3 linked regions of the Peterkaempfera bronchialis genome follow. The protein of the gene in region 2 interacts with the protein of the main gene of each other region in a pairwise test. Links are inferred from orthologs where the notes say so. Each region holds a gene or a part of one and is shown on either strand. Other genes may lie near its edges.

Region 1 (3,015 bases), 3.5 Mb from region 2 along the record:
GGTCTCGGCCGCCCGGCTCGGCTGGTGCCTGCCACCGCTCGCGGTGATCGGCTGGCTCTCCGCCGCCTGCGCCCGCGCCCTGCCGGGGCAGCGGCCCGAGCGCATCGCCGGTCTGACCGCCGCCGGTGCCGGACCCGTCCGCATCCGGCTGCTGGTGGCCGGTGAGACCGCCCTGGCCTGCACGGCGGGCAGCCTGCTGGCGCTGCTCGGCTTCCTGGTACTGCGCAATGACATCGCCGGGGCCACCCTCGCCCCCGAGGTGGGCATGGGCACCGGGCTCCCCACCGCCGCACCGCTCACCCTGCTGCTGCTGGTACCGCTGATGGGCGCGGCGGCCGCCGCCGGGGCCGTACCGGCCCGCGACACCCTGCCCGGGCGGCCCACCGAACCGGCCGTACGCCCGCTCGGGCCGCTCCGCACCGTCGTGGCACTGGCCGCCGTGGTGGTCGGGGTCGCCATCGAGCTCTACGGCCTGCACAGCGGTGCCCGCCCGCTGCGGGTGGCGGCCGGGCTGGGCACCACCACCGCCGTCGCGGCCTGCGGTTGGGCGCTGGCGCTGCTGGGACTGGCGCTCACCGTGCCGCTGAAGCTCTCGCTGGCGGGCCGGCTGCTGGTCGCACGGCACCCCCGGGCCGCCCGGCTGCTGGCCGGCCGGGGTCTGGAGGCCGAGGCCCTGCGGCTCGGGACGCCCCTGGGGCTGCTGTCGCTCACCCTCGCCGCCGTGGCCGCCGCCGGGGTGCGCTGGGCGACCGGCAGCGGACCGGGTGGGCCGCTGCCGGTGGTCGAGGCCGTGCTGATCGGCCTCTGCGCGGTGGCCGCAGTCGGCGTGACGCTGATCGAGACCCGCACCGTCCGCCGCCCGCTGCTCGCCGCCGTACGCCGCCTGGGCGCCCCCGCCGGCCTGCTGCGCAGCGCGGCCCTGCTGCGGGCCGCCGCCGCGAGCGCCGTGGTGCTGGTCACCGCGACCGCAGCGGCCGGGCTGACGGCGCTGGCACTGAGCCGCTGAGCCGCTGGGCCGCTGGGCCGCTGGGCCGCTGGGCCGCTGGGCCGCTGACAGGCGGCGTACCGCCGTGGGTCAGCCGGCGGCGGCGAGCTGGCCGCAGGCGCCGTCGATCTCCTGGCCACGGGTGTCGCGGACGGTGACCGGAACGCCGTGGGCCTCCAGCCGGCGGACGAACTCGCGCTCGTCCTCGGGACGGGAGGCGGTCCACTTGGAGCCGGGCGTGGGGTTCAGCGGGATCAGGTTGACGTGCACCCGGTGGTTCTTCAGCTTGCGGCCGAGCAGGTCGGCACGCCACGCCTGGTCGTTGATGTCCTTGATCAGCGCGTACTCGATGGAGACCCGGCGGTTGGACTTCTCCGCGTAGGTCCAGGCGGCGTCCAGCACCTCGGACACCTTCCAGCGGGTGTTCACCGGGACCAGGGTGTCGCGCAGCTCGTCGTCGGGGGCGTGCAGCGACAGCGCCAGCCGTACGCTCAGGCCCTCGTCGGCCAGCCGGTGCATCGCCGGGACCAGGCCGACGGTGGAGACGGTGATACCGCGCTGGGAGAGGCCAAAGCCGTCGGGCGCGGGGTCGGTGAGCCGGCGGATGGCGGCCAGCACCCGGTTGTAGTTGGCCAGCGGCTCGCCCATGCCCATGAAGACCACGTTGTTGAGCCGCGTCGGCCCGCCGGGGGTGCTCTCCGGCGCTTCCGCAGGCCCGCCGAGGGCTCCGGCCCGGAGGTCGCGCATGCCTGCGGCGATCTGCTCCACGATCTCGGCGGTGGAGAGGTTGCGGGTCAGCCCGGCCTGGCCGGTGGCGCAGAAGGGGCAGTTCATACCGCAGCCGGCCTGGGAGCTGATGCACATGGTCACCCGGTCCGGGTAGCGCATCAGCACCGACTCCACCAGGGTGCCGTCGAAGAGCTTCCAGAGCGTCTTGCGAGTGGTGTCGCCGTCGCAGGAGACATGCCGCACCACGGACATCAGGTCCGGCAGCAGCGCCTCGGCCAGCCGGTCGCGGGAGGCCGCGGGGATGTCGGTCCACTCGGCGGGGTCGGCGGAGAGCCGCCCGAAGTAGTGGCGGGACAGCTGGTTGGCGCGGAACGGCTTCTCCCCCAGCTCGGCCACCGCCTCCCGGCGGTCGGCGGCGCTGAGGTCGGCGAGGTGGCGCGGCGGCTTGGCACCGCGCGGCGCGGCAAAGGTGAGTTCTCCGGGTGCAGGCATGGTTCCCCCAGTGTCTCAGATGCGCGCGCATGCCCGGGCCGGGCCCGGAGACGGCGGCGGCCCCGGGCCGGTCGCCGGGGCCGCCGTGGACGTACGGGGTGCTACGGGAAGGGTGTCAGGCTCCGACGAAGGCGGCGAAGAGCAGCCAGCTGACCGGGGCGGTGGGCAGCAGGGAGTCCAGCCGGTCCATGATGCCGCCGTGGCCGGGGAGCAGGGTGCCCATGTCCTTGATCCCCAGATCCCGCTTGATCATGGACTCGGCCAGGTCGCCCAGGGTGGCGACGACCGCAGCGCAGCCGCCGAGCACCAGGCCCTGCCACCAGGCACCGCCCTCGATCATCAGCTGCATGCCCAGCGCACCGGCCACCATGGAGAGCGCGACGCCGCCCGCCAGACCCTCGCGGGTCTTGCCGGGGCTGATCCGGGGCGCCAGCTTGTGGCGGCCGAACTTGAAGCCCACCGCATAGGCGCCGGTGTCGCTGCAGACCGTGATCAGCAGAAAGAGCAGCACCCGCCGAGGGCCGTCGTCGGCGTGCAGCATCAGGGCCACAAAGGTGGCCAGGAACGGTACGTAGAAGGCGGTGAAGATGCCTGCGGTGACATCCCGGAGGTAGCCCTCCGGGGCCTCCCGCATCCGCCACACCAGCACCACCAGCGCGGTGAGCGCCAGCGCCGCCGCCGAGCCCTCAGGACCGAACGCATACCCGGCGGCGAGCATCGCCGCGCTGCCCGCGACCAGCGGGATCTGCGGTACCCGGATGTCCTTGCGCTCCGCCAGGCGGCTGGTGAGCTCCCAGACGCCCATGCCG
Region 2 (3,078 bases):
CGGTACGGCGCCGGGTGACCTCGGTGCTCAGCCGGGTCGACCGGGTGGAGGTCTGGCGGGGCTGGCCGCACACCCTGCGGATCAAGGTGACCGAGCGCCGGCCGGTGGCTGCGGTGAAGGAGTCCGGCGGCCGCTACACCCAGGTCGACGCCGGGGGCGTGCGGTTCGCCACCGAGCCGGCGCCGCCGCCCGGAGTGCCGGTGGTGGAGCTGAAGCCCGACCCGGCGGCCCGGGACGCCATCGCCGCCTTCCCGCAGAAGGAGCTGGTGGCGGCGGTGGTGCAGGTCGCCCGGGATCTGCCGGCCCTGGTGGCCAAGAAGGTCTCGACCGTCGAGGTGCACTCCTACGACGACATCCAACTGCGGCTGGACGGTGGACGCTTGGTGCTCTGGGGCAGCAGCGAGCGGGGCACGCGCAAGGCGAGGGTACTCACCGCGCTGCTCACCCGGCAGGCCCGGACCTATGACGTCAGCGCTCCGGAGGCGCCGGCGACGGCCGGTTGACGTCGCTTCATCTGTTGACGCCGGGCCCGCGCGGCCCGACTCTTGGTGGTCCACCCCGGCTGTGTGAGGCCAGGGATGATCACATAGGCTCAAAAGAAAAGCAGGAGGCTCGGCGTGTTCGTTGAACGCAGCCGCGCATCGACCTAGTGTCCTGTGTCACCAGGACGTTGTAACAGACACTGGCACAGCAGTAACCCTAAACCTCAAGGTTAGGGTTCGGGTCGGCGGTCGGCATTCCGGGACATGTGTCGCGGAAACGGGCACCCCACCCATCGACATCCGTCGTACGGCAGTCACCACGCAGCCGTCCGACCCGGTATTTCGAGGCGAGAGGCCTTCGACGTGGCAGCACCGCAGAACTACCTCGCAGTCATCAAGGTCGTCGGTATCGGCGGCGGTGGCGTCAACGCCATCAACCGGATGATCGAGGTCGGTCTCAAGGGCGTCGAGTTCATCGCGATCAACACCGATGCGCAGGCCCTCCTGATGAGCGACGCCGACGTCAAGCTCGATGTGGGCCGTGAACTCACCCGGGGCCTCGGCGCCGGCGCCAACCCCGAGGTCGGCCGCAAGGCCGCCGAGGACCACCGCGAGGAGATCGAGGAGGTCCTCAAGGGGGCCGACATGGTCTTCGTCACCGCCGGCGAGGGCGGCGGCACCGGAACCGGCGGCGCTCCCGTGGTCGCCAACATCGCCCGCTCGCTGGGCGCGCTCACCATCGGCGTGGTCACCCGTCCCTTCACCTTCGAGGGCCGCCGCCGCGCCAACCAGGCCGAGGACGGCATCGCGCAGCTGCGTGAAGAGGTGGACACCCTCATCGTGATCCCCAACGACCGGCTGCTGTCCATCTCGGACCGCCAGGTCAGCGTGCTGGATGCCTTCCGCTCCGCGGACCAGGTGCTGCTCTCCGGTGTCCAGGGCATCACCGATCTGATCACCACCCCCGGCCTGATCAACCTGGACTTCGCCGACGTCAAGTCCGTGATGTCGGACGCCGGTTCGGCGCTGATGGGGATCGGTTCCGCGCGTGGCGAGGACCGCGCCAAGGCGGCGGCCGAGATGGCCATCTCCTCGCCGCTGCTGGAGGCGTCCATCGACGGCGCACGCGGCGTGCTGCTCTCCATCTCCGGCGGCTCGGACCTCGGCCTCTTCGAGATCAACGAGGCCGCCCAGCTGGTCAGCGAGGCCGCCCACCCCGAGGCCAACATCATCTTCGGCGCGGTCATCGACGACGCCCTCGGCGACGAGGTGCGGGTCACCGTGATCGCGGCCGGCTTCGACGGCGGCCAGCCGCCTGCGATCGTCCGCGAGCCGGTGGTCAAGTCCACCCCGCAGGACCGCGACCGCGACCGCCCGGCGCCCCCGCGCACCTCCTACGGCTCCCTGGGCGCGGTCGCCCCGGCCGCCGACGAGCTGCCCGCCAGCCGTACCGAGCACATCCCCGCGCCGGCCACCTCGCCGGTGCCGCCGCAGATCCCCCCGATCCAGCGCCCCTATGTGGAGACGCCGGCCGAGGAGCTGGACGTCCCGGACTTCCTCAAGTGATCTGCCCGATAGCCGCCGGCCCGAGGAGCAGCGCATGATCGGGCAGCGGATCGACCGCGACGGGGCTCACTTCGCCTTCACCGACCGGTGGGGCGGGGTGAGCTCCGCTCCGTACGGAGAGCTCAACCTCGGCGGAGCGGTCGGCGACGACCCGGCCGCCGTACGCGGCAACCGGGCGCTCGCCGCCGAGGCGCTGGGCCTCGACCCGGCGGACGTGGTCTGGATGAACCAGGTGCACGGCCGCGAGGTCGCCGAGGTGACCGGCCGCCAGGCCGACGGCACGGCACCGCAGGTGGACGCGCTGGTCACCACCCGCCCCGGGCTGGCCCTGGCGGTACTCACCGCCGACTGCGCCCCCGTACTGCTCGCCGACCCCGTCGCCGGGGTCGCCGCCGCCGCCCACGCCGGGCGGCCCGGCCTCGCCGCCGGGGTGGTCCCCGCAGCGGTCGAGGCGATGGTGCGCCTCGGCGCCCGGCCCGAGCGGATCACCGCCGTCACCGGCCCCACCGTCTGCGGCCACTGCTATGAAGTACCCGCCGCGCTGCGGGCCGAAGTCGCCGAGGCGGTTCCGGCCGCGTACGCCACCACCGGCTGGGGCACCCCCGCCGTGGATGTGCCGGGCGGAGTGGACGCCCAGCTCGCCGAGGCCGGTGTCACCGACCGCCGCCGGTCACCGGTCTGCACCCGGGAGTCCGCAGACCACTTCTCCTACCGCCGCGAGCAGCGCACCGGGCGCCTCGCGGGCTATGTCTGGTTCGGCCGGGGACAGCGATAGAAGATGACGAATCACCATGACGGCCCGTTTCCGAACGGCCCGTCCTTTCCCGATGCCCTGACCGAGCAGGGGCGGGCCCGCCGCGAGCAGCTGCGCGCCAACCTCGCCGCGGTGGAGCAGCGCATCGCCGACGCCTGCGCCGCCGCCGGGCGGCCGCGCCATGAGGTCACCCTGGTGGTGGTCACCAAGACCTACCCCGCCGAGGACACCCGGTTGCTCGCCTCACTCGGCGTCACCGAGGTGGCCGAGAACCGC
Region 3 (3,040 bases), 650 kb from region 2 along the record:
CGACCACCACCAGCAGCAGCAGGTCGGGGACGGCGCCCGGGAGCCCGAGCCGGGCCAGCACGCTGACCTGGACGACCAGGGCCACCACGATGAGCACGGTGGGGAGCAGCATGCGGTTGAGGCGCATCGTCAGCCCTTCTTCCTCGTGGTCGTGGCAACGGACTTGGGTGCGGCCGGGGAGGCGGCGGGCTTGGGCTTGGGGGGCAGCACCGTGTCGCGGGGGTCGGTGCGGGGCTCCTCGACGACCACGCCCACCAGGTCGAGCTTGGTGAAGGAGACAAAGGGGTCGACCAGGACGGTCTTGGTGAGTTCGCCCGGGGTGGCCTCCACCTCGGTGACGGTGCCGACCGGGACGCCCGGGACGAAGGGGCGGCCCTTCTGCGAGCCGAAGGTCACCAGCCGGTCGCCCTTCTTCACCTGGGCGCGGCCGTTGAGCAGCTGCACCTTTATCGGCCGGGTGCCCTGGCCGGTGGCGAAGCCGATCTCGTCGCTGCCCTCCATGCGGGTGCCGACGGTGAAGTCGGGGTCGGAGGCCAGCAGGACGGTGGCGGTGGTGTGGCCGACGGTGGTGACCCGGCCGACCAGTCCGGCGCCGTTGATGACGGTCATGTCGCGGGCGACGCCGTCGTCGGTGCCGGCGTCGATGGTGATGGTCCAGGAGAAGCCCTGGGCCGCTCCTATGGCGATCACCTGCGCGGCCTTGATGGCGTACTGGCCGGAGCCGGCGGTCTTCAGCAGGCTGTCCAGCTGCCTGGTGCGCGAGCCGGCCATGTCGGAGGAGGCCAGGCGCTGCTTGAGTACGGCGTTCTGACGCTCCAGCCGCCGCATCCGGTCCTGGTGGGAGCCTGCGTCGCGGACCGCCCGGATGCCGTCGGCCACCGGGTTGACGGCGGAGGCGACGCCGTTCTCGACCGGGCCGAGCACGGTCGAGGCGGCGTCGCGGGCGCCGTTCAGCGGCGAGTCGTCGCCGCCCCGGATGTCGACGGTGATCAGGGCGAAGGCGATGGCGACCAGCAGGATGAGCAGCAGCCGGCTCTCTCGTGTGTCCCTCACGGTGCTCGGACGAGCCCTTCGTCTCTGGGGTCGGCCCGGGGCGCCGGCCGGGCCCTGGAGCCCGGCCGCGGCGCCGCCGGTTTGGCTAACGACGCGGCTGCGAGTCCAGGACCTGCTGGAGCGCCTCGAACTCCTCGACGCACTTGCCGGAGCCGAGCGCGACGGAGTCCAGCGGGTTCTCGGCGATGTGGATCGGCATGCCGGTCTCGCGGCGCAGCCGCTCGTCCAGGCCGCGCAGCAGGGCGCCGCCGCCGGTGAGCACGATGCCCCGGTCCATGATGTCGCCGGCCAGCTCGGGCGGGCACTGGTCGAGGGTGGTCTTCACCGCGTCGATGATCGAGTTCACCGGCTCGTCGATGGCCGTCCGGACCTCGGCGGCGGAGATCACGACGGTCTTGGGCAGTCCGCTGACCAGGTCGCGGCCACGGATCTCGGCGTGCTCGTCCTTCTCGCCGTCCATGCCGTACGCGGAGCCGATGGACATCTTGATCTGCTCGGCGCTGCGCTCGCCGAGGAGCAGCGAGTACTCCTTCTTGATGTGCTGGACGATGGCGTTGTCCAGTTCGTCGCCGGCCACCCGGATGGACTGCGCGGTGACGATGCCGCCCAGCGAGATCACGGCGACCTCGGTGGTGCCGCCGCCGATGTCGACCACCATGTTGCCGGTGGCCTCGTGGACCGGCAGACCGGCGCCGATCGCGGCGGCCATCGGCTCCTCGATGATGTGCACCTGGCGCGCACCGGCCTGCGAGGACGCCTCGATGACGGCGCGGCGCTCGACGCCGGTGATGCCGCTGGGGACGCAGACCACGACCCGGGGGCGGGCCAGGTAGCGGCGGCGGTGGATCTTGAGGATGAAGTAGCGGAGCATCCGCTCGGTGATCTCGAAGTCGGCGATCACGCCGTCCTTCAGCGGCCGGATGGCGACGATGTTGCCGGGGGTGCGGCCGATCATCTTCTTGGCCTCGGCGCCCACCGCGAGGATGCCGCCGGTGTTGGTGTTGACCGCCACGACCGACGGTTCGTTGAGGACGATGCCGCGACCCCTGACGTACACCAGCGTGTTGGCGGTGCCGAGGTCGACAGCCATGTCACGGCCGATGAACGACATGTTGTTCGCCATGGGATCAGGGGGCCTTCCCGAACTCGAGGGTGGGGGTGGCAGGCGGTGCTGGACAGCCGTGCCGACGTGCTGCGTCACCGGCATCGCCGCACCGGGCGGGCAGCCCGTGAGCCGTCCCCCATCGTAGCCACGCCCGCTTTGGGGACGCCTACGCACACCGTCCGCCCATTGTCGGTGCGCGAGGAGTGTTCTCACGGGATTGGGACGCCGTGTCGGTGCGTGCAGTTCCCGGTCGGACGATCATCGCAGCAGATCATCGGGGTGGTCCGGGGCTGCGGACCACCCCGGGGCAGGGCGGCGGGACCGCCCCGCGACGACCCGCCGCCGGGCGGGGCGGCGGGCCGTGCGGACCCGGCCGTCCGGGTCAGGCGTGCGCCGGGAAGAAGATCTTGATCTCGCGCTCGGCGGACGCCTCGGAGTCGGAGGCGTGGATCAGGTTCTCCCGGGTGATGGTCGCGAAGTCGCCACGGATGGTGCCCGGGCCCGCCACGATCGGGTCGGTCGCCCCGGCCAGCGCCCGGATGCCCTCGATCACCCGCTCACCCTCGACGATCATGGCCACCGACGGGCCGGAGGCCATGAACTCCAGCAGCGGCTCATAGAACGGCCGGCCGAGGTGCTCGGCGTAGTGCTGCTCCAGCGTGGCCCGGTCGAAGGTGCGCAGCTCCAGCGCGGTGATGGCCCAGTCCGCCTTGCGCTCGATGCGGCTGGTGATCTCGCCGATCAGACCGCGGCGGACGCAGTCGGGCTTGAGCAGGACGAGGGTGCGCTGGGACACGGGGCGGCTCCGGAAGAGGTGCGTACGGGACAGGGATGGTATGGGCAGGAGGTTACCCGGGCGTCATACCTGCGCCGCCGCCCGGG

Evidence for each region.
Region 1: the proteins of ftsZ (region 2) and rlmN interact in binary tests that used the Escherichia coli proteins (3 or more experiments, as listed by UniProt). The link is inferred for Peterkaempfera bronchialis from one-to-one orthologs.
Region 3: the proteins of ftsZ (region 2) and C7M71_RS08960 interact in binary tests that used the Escherichia coli proteins (3 or more experiments, as listed by UniProt). The link is inferred for Peterkaempfera bronchialis from one-to-one orthologs.

Annotation. Positions count from the first base shown.
Region 1 is NZ_CP031264.1:4,864,265-4,867,279, reverse strand. What follows is about bases 142-3,004. They hold rlmN (23S rRNA (adenine(2503)-C(2))-methyltransferase RlmN), read right to left. Parts: upstream 2,207-3,004; coding sequence 1,076-2,206; downstream 142-1,075. Other genes in these bases: C7M71_RS21715 (phosphatidate cytidylyltransferase), read right to left, coding at 2,322-3,004; C7M71_RS21725 (hypothetical protein), read left to right, coding at 142-1,006. Also shown: more of C7M71_RS21725, read left to right, coding at 1-141; more of C7M71_RS21715, read right to left, coding at 3,005-3,015.
Region 2 is NZ_CP031264.1:1,391,129-1,394,206, reverse strand. The notes cover bases 21-2,946. They hold ftsZ (cell division protein FtsZ), read left to right. Parts: upstream 21-845; coding sequence 846-2,048; downstream 2,049-2,946. Other genes in these bases: C7M71_RS06075 (YggS family pyridoxal phosphate-dependent enzyme), read left to right, coding at 2,827-2,946; pgeF (peptidoglycan editing factor PgeF), read left to right, coding at 2,083-2,823; C7M71_RS06090 (cell division protein FtsQ/DivIB), read left to right, coding at 21-503. Also shown: more of C7M71_RS06090, read left to right, coding at 1-20; more of C7M71_RS06075, read left to right, coding at 2,947-3,078. UniProt on the Escherichia coli protein: Essential cell division protein that forms a contractile ring structure (Z ring) at the future cell division site. The regulation of the ring assembly controls the timing and the location of cell division.
Region 3 is NZ_CP031264.1:2,042,174-2,045,213, forward strand. Bases 152-3,039 are described here. They hold C7M71_RS08960 (rod shape-determining protein), read right to left. Parts: upstream 2,165-3,039; coding sequence 1,139-2,164; downstream 152-1,138. Other genes in these bases: mreC (rod shape-determining protein MreC), read right to left, coding at 152-1,053; ndk (nucleoside-diphosphate kinase), read right to left, coding at 2,541-2,954; C7M71_RS08970 (DUF4233 domain-containing protein), read right to left, coding at 3,018-3,039. Outside these bases: rod shape-determining protein MreD, read right to left, coding at 1-127; more of mreC, read right to left, coding at 130-151; more of C7M71_RS08970, read right to left, coding at 3,040-3,040. UniProt on the Escherichia coli protein: Forms membrane-associated dynamic filaments that are essential for cell shape determination. Acts by regulating cell wall synthesis and cell elongation, and thus cell shape.